Regions from separate parts of the Pseudarthrobacter sp. NBSH8 genome, predicted to be linked through region 1. Evidence: riboswitches for the same ligand, from Rfam matches in the RefSeq annotation. Region 1 holds a riboswitch; the other holds the start of a gene.
What was found. A riboswitch is a leader RNA that binds a small molecule or an ion and turns the genes downstream of it on or off. The one in region 1 is predicted to bind cyclic di-AMP.

Region 1 (7,695 bases):
ATCGATGCCCATGTAGAGGACAAATCCACGGGCAACGGTGTCGTTGGCGACGGGCCGCACGGCGTTTGGACCAGCGATAACCGGGGTGGGCGCGGTCAGCGGCGGGGCATCGGCAGGCTGGACAGCGCGGAGCTGGCCGTAGGAATTCGGATTGTAGCCTTGCGGTGCGTAGCCGGGGGCAGGAAAGCTGGCGCCGGGGGTTGCCGGGACGAACGCCGGCCGGGCGCCGAAGCCTTGGCGGAGGCCGGAGGCCTGGCCCGCCTTGCCTGCGTTACGGACGGAGATATGGACGTATCCGGATGCAACTGACATGAATGCTTACCTCAATGTGAATGGCCGTCATCGCGGCTCGAATGCTGAATTTCCCCGCAATGAGATCTGGGGAGGGCGCCCTACGCTGGGCTTGGGGGCGCTGGGCTTGGGGGCGAATGCCTAGGAACTTCGTGGGGTCTGAAGGTCAGGCGTGCATTCGACAACAGCGCATATCGGCAGCAGCGGATGTGCTGGGCCAATATTCTGCGGCTGCAGGTGCTGTTGAGTTCTTGTTCACAACTCAAAGTGTGCAACGTAACAATGAGAACTTGCAAGTAACAATGGGTGCTTTGTTCCGCATAGTGAGACAGAATACGGATTTGTGTCATGGATCACCATTCTGATATGACGACAAAATGGCGGTTGTTGTCCGTCAAGGGTGCGCAAATAGCCCCTCGTGGCGAACAATCTTCGTCCACTCGCGGTTTTAAGCCCTTGAAATTCACTGCGGCATGGCTTGCTGAAATTGCTTGCTGCCTTTTGCCGCCTGTCCAGCGGAAACGGCTCCGGCCCGCCCATTATCTGCACCCATCCCTGATCACTCAGCTCGCTACGCTGGGATTCACAGCGTGCGCACAGGAACCCCATAGCGCGGGCTAACCGAATGATCGGAGAGTTGTCCCATGGCCACTTCGCACTCCATGACCAACAACCTCCCGCAGCTGACCCACCCGGACGGCTCCCCCATCCGTGCCCTGGTGGTTGACGACGAACCCAGCCTCTCCGAACTGATGAGCATGGGGCTGCGCATGGCCGGCTGGTCTGTTGCCGTTGCCGCCGATGGCCCCGAGGCCGTGAAGCTCGCCAAGGAGTTCCGCCCGGACGTCCTGGTGCTGGACGTGATGCTGCCGGGCTTCGACGGCGTTGAGCTGCTGGGCAGGATCCGCGCCTTCGCCCCAGAGGTGCCTGCCCTTTTCCTGACCGCCAAGGACGCCGTCCAGGACAGGATCCTGGGCCTCGCGGCCGGCGGGGACGACTACGTGACCAAGCCGTTCAGCATGGAGGAGGTCCTGCTGCGGCTGCACCGCCTGGTCCAACGGTCCGGCGTTGCCGCGATGGACACAGCCGAACTTGTGGTGGGCGATCTTGTCCTCAACATCGACACCCGCGAAGTGACCCGTGCGGGCGATGACCTCCAGCTCACGGCCACCCAGTTCGAACTGCTCCGGTATCTCATGGAGAACCCCAAACGCGTCATCAGCAAGGCCCAGATCCTTGACCGCGTCTGGAACTACGACTTCGGCGGCCAGGCCAACATCGTGGAACTCTACATCTCATATCTGCGAAAGAAAGTGGATGCCGTACATCCGCCCATGATCCACACTGTGCGCGGCGCCGGATACGTCATCAAGCCGGCGGACTAGGCCGTGTCCTCACCGCGAGCAACCCCAACACCGGCCCGGAGCTGGCTGAAACCTGACACGTGGCATCTGCGCACGCGACTGATCCTCTTGGCCATGGCGCTGCTGGTTGCCATCTGCGGCGCCGTGGGCCTGTTCAGTTACGCTTCCATGGACTCCTTTCTGACCGGCCAGCTGGATGAACAACTGAGCCAGGCAGCCAAACTTTCGAACGGTCCTGGCCGTCCGGGCCTGGGCGGATTCAACGGCCGGACAGACCCGCTCGACGCCCGCGGGCAGAGCGTGGGAACGCTGAATGCACGGATTCTGGACAGCCAGATCCCCAGCGGCGGCTTCCTGAACTCGGACACAACACGCCTGGCGCTCGACGCGGAAGACAAGCAAACCCTAATGGCGCTGACCCGGAACGGCTTTCCTGTGGACCGTTCGCTGTCCCACGGGGATTACCGGATTGTGGCCGTGGAAACCGGCTACGGCGATGTCCTGGTCACGGGACTTCCGCTCGCTGCCAAGGAGAGCACGCTGGCGTCGCTGGTCTGGACTTTTGTGTTCGTTTCCCTTGGCGGCCTGGCGCTGATCGGGCTGGCAGGAACCGTGCTCATCCGGCGCACCATGAAGCCGTTGGAGCAGCTTTCCGAGGTGGCAACCCGGGTGGCCCGGCTCCCGCTGGACGCGGGCGAGGTGGCACTCGCGGTGCGCGTCCCGGCGTCGAACTCCAACCCCGGAACCGAAGTGGGCAGCGTAGGGCACGCCCTCAACCTGATGCTGGACAACGTGGCCAGTGCCCTCGAGGCGCGGCAGCGGAGCGAGACCAAAGTGCGGCAGTTCGTTGCAGACGCGTCCCACGAACTGCGCACGCCGCTTACCGCCATCCGCGGATACACGGAGCTGATGCGGATGACCGAGGACTTCACACCGGACGGTCGGAAGTCCCTGGCCCGTGTCCAGAGCCAGTCCGAGCGCATGACCACCCTGGTGGAGGACCTGCTCCTGCTGGCCCGTCTCGATGAGGGACAGCCCCTTAAGCTCAGCGAAGTTGATCTCACTCAACTCGTGATCGAAACCGTCAGTGACGAGAAAGTCATAGCTCCGGACCACCGCTGGCGCCTTGAACTGCCTGACGAACCGCTCGCCGTCACCGGTGATGCTTCCCAACTGCGTCAGGTGCTGGTCAACCTGCTCTCCAATGCGCGCAAGCACACGCCACCCGGAACCACAGTGGTCACCGCTGTCACGAAGTCTGACGATGGCGCCGCGGTGGTGACGGTAACGGACGACGGCGGCGGCATCCCTGCGGAGTTCGTGGACCACGTTTTCTCCCGGTTTGCCCGCGCAGACGCGGCCCGCAAGGCCACGGCACCGGCCTCGGGCGCCGGGGCGTCGGAGGGCACCAGCGGCCTGGGCCTGTCCATTGTCCAGTCCATCATGGAGGCCCACGGCGGGAGCGTGGCAGTGACATCGCGGGCCGGGCGGACAGAGTTCGCCCTACACTTTCCTGCCGGTGCCGCGGCCCGCGCAGCCGAATCCCGAATGCCGCAAGGCGACACGCCATCGTCGTGACTCCTGTTACCAAAATGAGACTTAAGCGTCCAGCTCCTGTACCGTAGAAAAGGTGCGGATCCCGATTGGGCCGCATATCCGGATGACGCCAAGCTCTGCCGCTTCCCGGATTCCGTTTTCAGAGGCAGAGGCGGGGGACCCACCGTCCCGGGCACCAAGAGCCCTTTGGGGTTAAGTCAACACGTGATTGTGCCGTGTGGCCGGATGCCCTCATCCGAACCCGACAGCTAACTCCGCAGGTGTGAGAGGCGATCCATCATGTCTGAATTCAAGGTAGAAACACGCCCGCAGGGCGACCCAAAGTCCGGCAGCCACCGCAAGCAGACCCGCGTCGGTGCAGCTATGTCCCCACTGTCCAAGGCGGCCCGGATTCCCTCCGTGGGCCAGCGCGTCGCCGTGTTTGCGACGGCCTGCGCCCTCCTGGTCGGCGTCAGCGCCGCAGCACACGCTTCCGAATCCGCGTCGCTTGCAGCCAGCGCGGACCAGTCCGCCGAAGAAGCCAGCGCCCAGTCGACGCTGAGCTTCGAAGCAGCCCAGATCCAGACCCCGGCCGAGCCGGAAGCTGCACCGGCCGAGATCAACGTAGCGCCCCAGGCTGCCGAACCCGCACCCGCCCCGGCACCGGCTCCCGAGCCTGTCCCGGCACCTGTTGTGGCCGTCAACGACCCCGCAGGAGCCCAAGCCTACGCCGCCGGACAACTGGCGACCTACGGCTGGTCCGCTGACCAGATGCAGTGCCTGCAGACGCTGTGGACCAAGGAATCCGACTGGACCACCACGGCCACCAACGCCAGCAGCGGCGCATACGGCATCGTCCAGTCGTTGCCCGCTGAGAAGATGGCGAGCGCCGGCGGGGACTACCTCACCAACTACCGCACGCAGATCAACTGGGGCCTGAACTACATCCAGGAGCGCTACCAGTCACCGTGCGGCGCCCTGAATTTCCACCTGTCGCACAACTGGTACTAGGCCGACTCGAGTCCCCCCGGGCCGGCGTTAAAGGCAGGCGTCAAAGCCGGAAAGAAATGATCTGCCGGCCCGCAGCGTCCGGTTCCACGGAGACTGTCACTGCACGGTAGTCCGGGATGTGGAGCACTCCTGCCGGCAATTCGCCCGTGTTGGGGCCCACGGCCACAGTCCGGATCCCCGCAGCAACACCGGCCGCGATTCCGGCGGGTGCATCCTCGAACACAAGGGCATCCGCCGGCTGCACGCCCAGCAGCCCGGCTGCCTTCACATACCCTTCCGGGTGCGGCTTGCCCCGTGTGACCAGTTCCGCCGTCACGACCGTGGCTGGCATGGCGAGTCCCGCGGCGTCCATGCGGATGTCTGCAAGGGTCCTGTCCGCTGAGGTCACCAGTGCCACGGCCTCGGCCGGGAGGCTTCGAAGCAACTCGGCAGCCCCAGGCAACGCGACGATACCGGAAGTCCGCACCCTTTCCATGGCGCCGAGTTCGGCAGTGAGCGCCACAACGTCGGCTCCGGCCGGTGCGAACCGGCGCATCGTATCCGCGGCCTGGATGCCGTGCGAAGTGCGCAGGATTTCGGCGATGTCCAGACCGTACCGGGCTGCGAATTCTCCCCATACCTCTTCTACCACTGCCGTGGAGTCCACCAGCGTGCCGTCCATATCGAAAAGGACGGCACGACAGGTCAGCGTTCGCGTGGCGGCAGGTGTTCGTGTGGCGGCAGGTGTGGGGATGTTCATGCTGCCTATTTTGCCTTACACGCCACGGGCTTAGGCGTCACGGCCCGGGATGTAAGCCGGCAATGCCGTACAGGCGGTCGCCGGCGTCGCCGAGCCCCGGAACAATGTAGGACTTCTCGTCGAGCCGTTCGTCGATGGACGCCAGCACGATAGTAACGTTCGCTTCGGCAAGCTCCTCTTCGAGCTTGGCCAGGCCTTCCGGCGCGGCCAGGAGGCAGATGCACGTGACGTCTGAGGCGCCACGCTTAAACAGGAACTTGATGGCTTCGCGCAGGGTTCCGCCGGTGGCAAGCATGGGATCCAGCACAAAGATCTGCCGGTCCGTCAGGTCTTCCGGGAGCCGCTCCGCGTAGGTGATGATGTCCAGAGTTTCCTCGTCGCGGGCCATGCCCAGGAAACCCACCTCAGCGGTGGGGACCAGTTTGGTCATGCCCTCGAGCATGCCGAGCCCGGCGCGCAGGATGGGAACCACCAGCGGCGTGGGCTTGGTGAAAGCGGTGCCCACGGTGGTGCTGACGGGCGTCTCAATTGTGACCGGCTGGGTGCGGACCTCGCGGGTGGCTTCGTAGGCCAGGAGGGTCACCAGCTCTTCCGTCAGCTGCCGGAAGACCGGCGACGGAGTGTTCTTGTCCCGCAGGACGGTGAGCTTATGGGCGACCAGCGGGTGGTCCACAACGAGAGTGCGCATGCGTCAAAACTATCACCCACGCGGGCAGCCTCCGGCCGGGAATCAGCTCGACGGATCATCCCGCAGGACGGGGTGTTCGAACGTCGGTGCCGGGCCCGCGTGCTCGCGTTTCCGCAGCACGTGGAACAGCCGGTGCGCCAGGATCACGATGCCCACCCAGGCAAGGCCCAGGAACCAGCCGGCCATCACATCCGTCAGCCAGTGGTGGCCCAGAAACACCCTGCTCAGGCCCATGGCGATGATGAAAATCACCCCGGCGCTGATGGCCGTGATGCGCGCCCACAGCATTTCGAACTGGAGGCACATGACGTACAGCACGACACCGATCACCACCGTCGTGTTGAGGGTGTGGCCGCTGGGAAAGGACGGTGAAGTCTCGTAAGGCGGGACCGCTTCGGAGTGGTCCGGGCGGGTACGGCCAACCAGGCGCTTGCCCACCGTGGTTGCCACTGTGGAGACAGCCGCGGCCCCGCCCACCAGGATGATCGGCCGCCAGGTCCGGCTCAGGAACGTCAGCCAGCCGGTCAGTAAGCTGGCCAGGATGGGCATGCCGATGCCCCCGCCGATGTTAGTAAAAGCGGTTACCCCGGCATCCAGTGCCGGGTTCCGCAGGCTCTGCGACAGCTCCAGCGCGGGCAGGTCCAACGAGGTCAATCCTGCGTCATCCACTACGTTGTCGTAGACCTCAGCACCCAGCAGTGCCAAGATGACCACCAGCACACCACCCACCAGCATGGTGAGCCACAAGGCGGCATACGGCTTGAACCATTGGCCTACACGGCCCCTGAATGTATCGCCGTCCACGAGTTCCTCCTGGCGTCGGTGGGTGTCAAGGATGGATATCTCTCGAAACTATCATTGAGCCATGGCCGCTGTAGGAAAGAACCACCTCGAATGGATGGGTCTTGCCCTCGACGAAGCCCGGCGCGCCCTGGCCACTGATGACGTGCCCATCGGCGCAGTGGTGATAGGGCCCGACGGCGCCGTGCTGGGTTCCGGACGGAACCAGCGGGAAGAGTTGGGAGACCCCACCGCCCACGCCGAGGTGATGGCCATCCGCCAGGCTGCGGGCAGGTTGCGTGCCTTGTCCAAGCTCGACGGCGGCACCGGGGATGGCTGGCGGCTGGCGGACTGCACACTGGTGGTGACCCTGGAACCGTGCGCCATGTGCGCCGGCGCGGTGGTGCTGGCCAGGATTCCTCGCGTGGTTTTCGGCGCCTGGGATGAGAAGGCCGGAGCGGCGGGCTCGGTGTTCGACGTCCTCCGCGAGCGCCGGCTCAACCACTGGGTTGAGGTGTACGGCGGCGTCCGGGAAAAGGAGTGCGGAGCGGTCCTCAGGGACTTTTTCGCAGCGCACCGCAGCAGGCTGTAGGGCGTCGGGGTGCCGCCCGGGTGGGCGGAAAACGTCCCGGCCGGTTGCACCTCTCTCACCCGACCTGCACGCGGCTCAGCCGGCGGCATCCAGGGCGTCGATCCTGTCCTGGCGCGAGGCCGGCGAGTCCAGGCTGAACGAGCGGAAGTCGCCCAGTTCGTCCCGGATCCAGGCCTCTACCTCGGCGATGCGCCGGGATACTGCGGGTGTGGCCCCGTCAAAGAGCCAATAGGCAATCCGTGATTTCCCGGGATCGTATTGCCACAGTCCGATGATCCGGCCGCGGTCGAAGATGGGGTGGTCCGGCAGATCAGCCTGCAACGCCAACGTGGACCCCAGGACCTGCTTTCCTTTGTCCTGCTCGGCAAAGAGATCCCCCGAGTTCCTGCGGAGCAGTACCAACGAGTCAGTGCCGGCCAGCAGCTGAATCTGTTCCTCGGCCGGCGCCTCGAACGACGCAAGCCGTCCGACGTCGTCGGGCAGCACCCACAGCACCTCGCCGTTGGCGGTGGGAATCTCCACCGCGCCGGTGGCGGCCAACGCCGCCTTGGTGTGTGCCAGGGTGAACCCGGTAAACCATTGCGACTGCTTGACCGTGGCACCGCCAGTCCAGCCGAGGTAGCGCTGCAACAGGAGGCTGCGCGCGGCGTCGCCGTCCATGGCGGTGCGCGGCAGACCCCACAGTGTGTAGCCG
Region 2 (7,695 bases), 130 kb from region 1:
CCGGCAGGATAACCTTGAGGAACAGACCAACACGGTCCGTTGCTGTCATACCCTGAACCCGCACATCAGTGCGGATGCGGTGACTGCCGGCCGTGTCAGAAGACGTCAGAACGAAGAAGGTTGATTACGTGCCTACCGGCAAGGTCAAGTGGTATGACAAGGAAAAAGGTTTCGGATTCCTCGCAGGCGAGGACGGCCAGGAAGTCTTCCTGCCCAAATCATCGCTGCCCGAAGGCATTACGGAGCTGAAGGCAGGCACACGCGTTGAGTTCGGCGTTGCCGACGGCCGCAAGGGTGCGCAGGCCCTGGGCCTGCGCGTCCTGGACAAAACGCCGTCCATCGCCAAGGCCAAGCGGCCCAGCGCCCGGGACCTCGCGCCGCTCGTCCAGGACCTGGTCAGCGTGCTGGACAACCTTTCTGGAACCCTGTCCGCGGGCAAGTACCCGGAAGGCAACAAGGGCAAGGCCATCGCGGCTGCCCTGCGTAAGGTTGCCGACGAGCTGGACGTTTAGGTCTTGGCCATGAACGCGGAAGCTGAACTGCCGGACACCACGGCACCGGAGACGGTGGGCGCCAAAGCCGAGGCCAAGCGCCGTACCGGCGTGCCCGTGTGGCGGACCGGCAAGCCGGACGCCTTCCTCGCTGCTGCCGTTGGCGAGGCGCGGACCGCCATCGAAGGCATCACGGCGGCGTCGGACATCGGTGCGCACCTGGCTGCCAGAAGTGAGGGCGACCGCCTGGTCACCCACCTCTTCGAATCAAAAATGGCCGGCTACGACGGCTGGCAGTGGTATGCGGTCCTGACCAGGAACTCCCGCTCCAAGGTGGTCACGGTCAGCGAGCTTGGCCTCCTGCCGTCGGAGGATTCCATCCTTTCCCCGGAGTGGGTGCCGTGGGCAGAGCGCGTCCGTCCCGAGGATGCGCAGGCGGCAGAGGAAGAGGAACCGCGCGCTGCTGTTGCTGTCGCTTCGGAGCCGGACACTTCGCAGGCCGACGCTTCGCCGGCCGAGGCTTCACAGGCCGACGCAACCGGGTCCAAGGACGAAGACGCCGAGGACGACGAACCCGCCGGCGAGGCTGACTAGGCAGTTGAGAATGCGCGGGGTTGAGAACCGTGAAGGCCGGCACTGATGTCCACCTTCAAATCCCTGCACATCCTCAACTACCGGATCTGGTTCATCGGCGCACTGGTTTCCAACATCGGAACCTGGATGCAGCGGACGGCCCAGGACTGGCTGGTGTTTGACCACCTCACCGAGCACGACGCCGGAGCCATGGGCATCACCATGGCGCTGCAGCTGGGACCACAGCTGTTCCTGGCGCCCATCGCCGGCCTCGTGGCTGACCGGTACAGCCGCCGGCAGCTGCTGATCATGACGCAGTCAATGATGGCGCTCCTGAGCGCCGGCCTGGGCATCCTGGTGGTGCTCGGCGCCGGCCAGCTGTGGCACGTCTACGGCTTTGCCCTGCTGCTGGGCATGGTGTCCGCGCTCGATGCCCCGGTCCGCCAGACCTTCGTTTCTGAACTAGTGCGGGACGACTACCTGCCCAACGCCGTGGCCCTGAACAGCGCCTCCTTCAATGTCGCCCGCATGATCGGACCCGCCGTGGCCGGCGTGCTCACCGTGGCTGTAGGTCCTGGCTGGGTGTTCCTGATCAATACCGCCACGTTCCTGGCCATGCTCCTAAGCCTGTGGAAAATCCCCTCCGCGTCGCTGCGCCGGCTTCCCCGGGCGGCCCCGGGCAAGGGCCGCATCAGGGAAGGGCTGCGCTACGTCCGGTTCCGGCCGGACATTCTGGTGGTCCTCGTAGCCGTGTTCATCGTGGGCACACTCGGGCTTAACTTCGTACTGTTCATCGCCGCGATGGTGGGCACGGAGTTCGGGCTGGACGCCAGCGCCTTCGGGCTTATGAATTCCATCATGGCCATCGGGTCCGTGGCGGGCGCGCTGCTCTCCGCCGGCCGCGGCAAACCCCGCCTTCGGATGATCTTCGGCGCGGCGGCTGCCTTTGGCGTGTCGTCGGGGCTGGCGGCGCTCGCCCCGAACTACTTCTGGTTCGGCGTCGCGCTGGTGCCGGTGGGCCTGTCCGCGATCACCATGATGACCAGCGCCAACGGCTACGTCCAGACCACCACCGATCCCGTCATGCGGGGCAGGGTCATGGCCCTGTACATGGCCATCTTTATGGGCGGCACACCCATAGGCGCCCCGCTGGTGGGATGGGTGGCCAACGTCGCTGGCCCCCGGTGGTCCCTTTCCGTGGCGGCCGCGTCCGGGATCATCGCCGCCGTGATCGGAATGCTCTGGATCATCCGCGCCCAGCAGCTCCGGATCACCTTCAACCGGCGCGCCCGCGGCCTGCGGTACTTCGGCGTCGTCTCGCATCTGGGCATCCAACAACCGGGGGACAACACAAACGGCGCCGCCAGGGACGAAAACCCGGACGACGCCGTTGGACGCTGACAGCTGGCCTCACCGCGCGAGAGCGCTACTTGCGCAGCTCGCCCACCACGTAATCAATGCTTGCCAGCAGCGCAGTGACATCAGCCGGCTCGATGGCCACAAACGTCGCGATCCGGAGCTGGTTGCGGCCCAGCTTGCGGTACGGCTCGGTGTCCATGATCCCGTTGGCGCGCAGCACCTTGGCGATCGCGGCGGCGTCGATCGAGTCGTCGAAGTCGATGGTGGCGATGACGTTGGAACGGTCTTCCGCCTTGGCCACAAACGGCGTGGCGTACTCGGAGGCCGCGGCCCAGGAGTAGATCCGGCCGGCGGAGTCAGCGGTGCGGGCTGACGCGAAGTCCAGGCCGCCGCTGGCGTTGAGCCACTGCACCTGCGCGTCGAGGGTTACCAGGGTGGTGAGCGACGGCGTGTTGTAGGTCTGGTTCAGCTTGGAGTTGTCGATGGCGGTCTGGAGGTCCAGGAAATCCGGGATCCAGCGGCCGCTGGCCTTGATCCGGGCGGCGCGTTCCAGCGCGGCGGGGGAGAAGAGGCCCAGCCACAGGCCGCCGTCGGACGCGAAGTTCTTCTGCGGGGCGAAGTAGTAGACATCGGCCTCGGAGACGTCCACGTCCAGGCCGCCGGCTGCAGAGGTGGCGTCCACCAGGACCAGGGAACCGGAATCGGCGCCTGCAACGCGCTTGACCGGAGCCGCGACGCCGGTGGAGGTTTCGTTCTGTGGCCAGGCGTAGACATCCACGCCTGCTTCGGCGGCCGATACCGGGCGAGTGCCCGGCTCGGACGTGATGATGGAGGAGGCGTCCAGGAACGGGGCCTTGTTGGTGGCCGAGGCGAACTTGGAGCCGAACTCGCCGAAGGACAGGTGCTGGGCCTTCTTGTCCACCAGGCCGAAGCTGGCGACGTCCCAGAATGCGGTAGAGCCGCCGACACCGAGGACCACTTCGTAGCCTTCGGGGGCACGGAAGAACTGGCTGAGGCCTTCGCGGACGGAGCCTACGAGGTTCTTGACGGGAGCCTGGCGGTGGGAGGTGCCCAGGATGGTCTTGGACGCCGCTGAGAGCGCCTCGAGCTGCTCCGGCCTGACCTTGGACGGTCCTGCGCCGAACCGTCCGTCCTTTGGCAGGAGGTCGGCAGGAATAGTGATGCTGGTTTCGCTCACGGGGGCTCCAATTTCGGCATGGACGTCGCTCACGTCCGGACGGTGGGGTGGCCGGTAGTCGGCAGTGACTGCATTAAGGACCTCCTTTATTCTGCCTGAACCCCTCGATTGGGCGGGAACCGGCACCGTCATAGTCCGGCCAATGAGACCATCGGGCCCCGTCCGGGGATTATCCGGACAAGTTCAAAATAGGCTAAGCTTTTTACCGGACCTCGCCGCTGCTGGACGCGATACGGTGGGACAACGCAACGTACTGCGCTCGAGGAGCTGAGCTGGATGACGGATCTGATCGATACTACGGAGATGTATCTTCGGACCATTTTGGAGCTTGAAGAAGAGAACATCGTTGCCCTTCGCGCGCGCATCGCCGAACGGCTGCGGCATTCCGGCCCCACGGTGTCCCAAACCATCGGCCGGATGGAACGCGACGGACTGGTGGTGGTCTCCGGAGACCGCCACCTGGAACTGACCGAGGCCGGGCGGAAGCGCGCCACGGAAGTGATGCGCAAGCACAGGCTGGCGGAACGGCTCCTGGCGGATGTGATTGGCCTGGACTGGGCCTACGTTCACGATGAGGCGTGCCGCTGGGAGCACGTAATGAGTGAACGCGTTGAGCAGCGCATCTACGAATTGCTCAACCACCCCACCGATTCTCCCTACGGCAATCCCATCCCCGGGCTGGCGGCCCTGGGCGGGCCGGCGTCGGCACTGCCTGATGCCGGAGTGATTAATCTCCTGGATGCGATGCAGGGCTACGGGCCGGCGTCGAACGTAACGGTCAGCCGGTTGGCCGAGCCCATTCAGGTGGAGCCTGAGCTGCTGGTCCAGCTGGACGAAGGCGGAATCAGGCCCGGCGCCTCGGTGTCCCTGGAGCGCGTGGGGGAGTACATTTCCGTGCGGGTTCCGGGCATAGAAGGGGCGCTCGAGCTGCCCCCGGAAGTGGCATCGCACGTCTTCGTTTCCGTCCGCTGACGGGACGGCGGCCTCCTCGCGTTGGGGCCGCGCTATAGCGCAGTGACGCCAGGTTCCGCAAATATAACGGAATTGTTACTGCCCAAGTTAATCGCCTATAGTTGGAACTCAGCGTCGATACAAAAGCGTTACCTGATCCGGAGCCGAGCTCTGCCAGCGGATCAGGTGCACGAATCACCAACTGGCAGAGGCGGGGGAACCACAACCGGTAGTCGCAAGACTGCCTTGGGGTGAAGTCCGTCAGCAGCAAGCCTCTTCCAGCGAAGGATCCTCACGGGATATCTCTGCGCCAAGTGCTTGTTATGGCGGACCGGGTCTTTGAACTCTCTGACCCGAATCCGACAGCTAACTTCGCAGGCTATCCAGAGAGGAACATTCTTGACCACGCAATACTCCAGGGGCCGCCGTCGCGCGGTGGGTCCCGCTTCGGCGCCCAGAGTGGCCGAGGATTTCACTGCGGAGAGGCCCCGCGATCCACAGCGGGAAGCACGACGCCGCCGGGGACCCTTCCGGCAGATGACGGATTTCGCCGCTGCCAGTGGCCTTGGCCAGAAGGCCGGCATCGCCTTGGCAGCAACAGGCCTGGCTCTCACCGTGACGGTTCCCGTGACCGGCCCCGTGATGGCAACTCCGGCACCCGGCCAGGCCGCGTCTGCCGTTTCCGCTGCTCCGCAGCCTGAAGTCACTGCCGAAGCCGCCGCCCAAATTGATTTCAGCCGCTCGTCCGTGGTTACCCAAGGTGATCCCGACGGCAAACTGAAGCAGCTGCTGAGCGCCCAGTCCGCGGGATCCATCACCCGCGCCGCCTCTGCCGGAAGCCTCGGCTCGCCGCTGGCCCAGCTGGCTACAGTCTCTCCCTTCGGATTCCGGGTCAGCCCCATCACCGGCGGCTCCGGCGACTTCCACCGTGGCCAGGACTTCGCCGCGCAGTGCGGAACCTCTGTCCTGGCTGCTGCCAGCGGCACCGTGACCTTCGCTGGCTGGCACCAGTACGGCGGCGGCAACCGCGTGGTGGTGGATCACGGCAATGGCCTTGAAACCACGTACAACCACCTCTCCTCCGCCAGCGTCAAGGTGGGCCAGACGGTCAGTCGCGGCGATGTGGTTGCCCTCAGCGGCACCACGGGCGCGTCCACGGGCTGCCACCTCCACTTCGAGGTCCAGGTCAACGGCGAAGTCGTTGACCCCAGCGGCTGGCTCTGAACCAAATGATGGCAAACTCTCGAATCGCCGCGACGTGCCGTGACCTGAATGTGACATTGGCGCGGAACTCCTGTAACGTTTAAAGCGCGTCAACTTTTCCGAAGTTGACGTTCTTGAGTGGATTGCCTAGCTCTGCCACCGCTCAAGGTCCGTTCGCATGACATCGTCTGGCAGGGGCGGGGGAACCAATTTTGGTCTTCGATTCTGAAGGCCTTGGGGTTAAGTCGCAAAGCTTCCACTGTGAAGCAGAGCGGCCGGGTGACTCCCATCCGAATCCGACAGCTCACCTCGCAGGCATTGGGAGAGGCTACCTTCGTGTCTTCACGCCATAATTCTGCGCGCCACCGCGCACAACCGGTTCGCACCAACCCCTTGGGCCCCGTGTCCAAGGCAGTCAGTGCCAACGCCGGGACCGTAGGTCGCCAGGCTGCTGTTATCGCAGCTGCATCAGGTCTGATCCTGAGCATGGGGCTTCCGGCCAACGCCGCGGATACCACCGCCGGTGTTTCCGCCTCTACCGAGTCCGGTTCCGCGCAGACGGCACTTGCCGTAACTGCGGCGCCCACGGCTACCGTTTCCTTCGAGCGCCCCGTGATCAAGACCACGCCGGCACCGAAGGTTGAAACGGTCCGTGCGCAGTCCACGGCCTCCGAAACCGGGGCTCAGGGTGCTGTGGCAACCGAGGCCGCGGCCTCCAAGCTCGCTGACGCCTCCAAGCTCGCTGACACTGTCTCCTCAGCCGCCGCTTCGGGTCTGGCAGCACTTGCCTACACCGGTATCGGCCGCCCCTACGTCTGGGGCGGCACCACTCCCAATGGCTGGGACTGCTCAGGCTTCACGCAGTGGGTCTACGCCCAGGCCGGCATCAGCATTCCCCGCACCAATGCCTGGACAGCCATGCGGCCCACCGCCACACCGGCTCCCGGTGACCTGGTTATGCAGAATGGCGGCGCCCACGTTGGCATTTACGTCGGCAACGGCATGATGATCAGCGCACTTAACCCGTCACAGGGCACCCTGCTCCACTCCGTGGCATCCACGGGCTCCTCCGCGTTCTTCACGCTGGCCCCGTAGTTCCTGCCATCCAGCAGTTCCTGCAGCCCTGTGCTGACGGGATCGATTCTTCGCTGGAAACTTTTCGCTAAATCCCCGTTCGGGGCGTGCCGGCGTACCCCCAAGATGCCGGCGCGTCCAAAGCCCTTGGTCTGCCCACGCGGTCCTGAGGAAAACGAAAGAGAGAAATTAATGACTACACGTGCAACTGCTGCACGGCACCGCGCCGAGGTCACCAAGACCAACTCGCTGGCTGTCATTGCCAAGGCTGTCGGCGACAACGCCGGCGGCATGGGCCGCCAGGCCGCGGTTATCGCTGCTGCTTCCGGCCTTGTCCTGACCAGTGGTATCGCTGCGAACGCGGCAGACTCCGGAGTCCAGCGTGAAGCTGCTTCCGCTTCGAACCTTGAGGTTGGGGTTTCCGCGCCGGCCATCATTTCGGCCGCCTCCACCATTGCCATCTCGTACGAGAAGCCTGCCGTGACCACCACTCCGGCTCCTGTTGAGGCTCCGGCGCCCGTTGTCGAAGCTCCGGCTCCGGCTCCGGCTCCGGCCAAGGCCGCGGCAACCGTAAAGGTAGCGTCGGCAGCTCCGGCTGCTCCCACGGCTCCGGTCGCTGCCAGCGGCAAGGGTGCTGGCATCCTGTCCGCCGCTTACGCACAGCTCGGCGTCAGCCAGGACTGCACCATGCTGGTGACCAACGCCCTGGCCGCCGTGGGTATCAACTACCACGGCTGGCCCGCCGGCTACCTTTCCCTGGGTAAGACCGTGAGTGCCGCCGAGGCTCAGCCCGGCGACCTGCTCTACTACGCCGACGGCGGCGCGGGCGTTGCCCACATTGCCGTC

Region 2: linked by a shared signal. The riboswitch ahead of FYJ92_RS03605 (M23 family metallopeptidase) and the one ahead of FYJ92_RS03035 (hypothetical protein) in region 1 are both predicted to bind cyclic di-AMP.

Annotation. Positions count from the first base shown of each region.
Region 1 is NZ_CP043178.1:645,599-653,293, reverse strand. Features, by position in the region: gene FYJ92_RS03050 (winged helix-turn-helix domain-containing protein) at 1-312, opposite strand, end outside; gene FYJ92_RS03045 (response regulator transcription factor) at 936-1,676, shown strand; gene FYJ92_RS03040 (HAMP domain-containing sensor histidine kinase) at 1,770-3,233, shown strand; cyclic di-AMP (ydaO/yuaA leader) riboswitch at 3,310-3,486, shown strand; gene FYJ92_RS03035 (hypothetical protein) at 3,492-4,202, shown strand; gene FYJ92_RS03030 (HAD-IA family hydrolase) at 4,243-4,941, opposite strand; gene upp (uracil phosphoribosyltransferase) at 4,979-5,629, opposite strand; gene FYJ92_RS03020 (phosphatase PAP2 family protein) at 5,672-6,364, opposite strand; gene tadA (tRNA adenosine(34) deaminase TadA) at 6,495-7,001, shown strand; gene FYJ92_RS03010 (DNA glycosylase AlkZ-like family protein) at 7,077-7,695, opposite strand, start outside.
Region 2 is NZ_CP043178.1:776,882-784,576, forward strand. Features, by position in the region: gene FYJ92_RS03580 (cold-shock protein) at 129-512, shown strand; gene FYJ92_RS03585 (DUF3027 domain-containing protein) at 522-1,085, shown strand; gene FYJ92_RS03590 (MFS transporter) at 1,131-2,465, shown strand; gene serC (phosphoserine transaminase) at 2,491-3,621, opposite strand; gene FYJ92_RS03600 (metal-dependent transcriptional regulator) at 3,898-4,593, shown strand; cyclic di-AMP (ydaO/yuaA leader) riboswitch at 4,725-4,968, shown strand; gene FYJ92_RS03605 (M23 family metallopeptidase) at 4,972-5,796, shown strand; cyclic di-AMP (ydaO/yuaA leader) riboswitch at 5,945-6,107, shown strand; gene FYJ92_RS03610 (C40 family peptidase) at 6,178-6,870, shown strand; gene FYJ92_RS03615 (NlpC/P60 family protein) at 7,042-7,695, shown strand, end outside.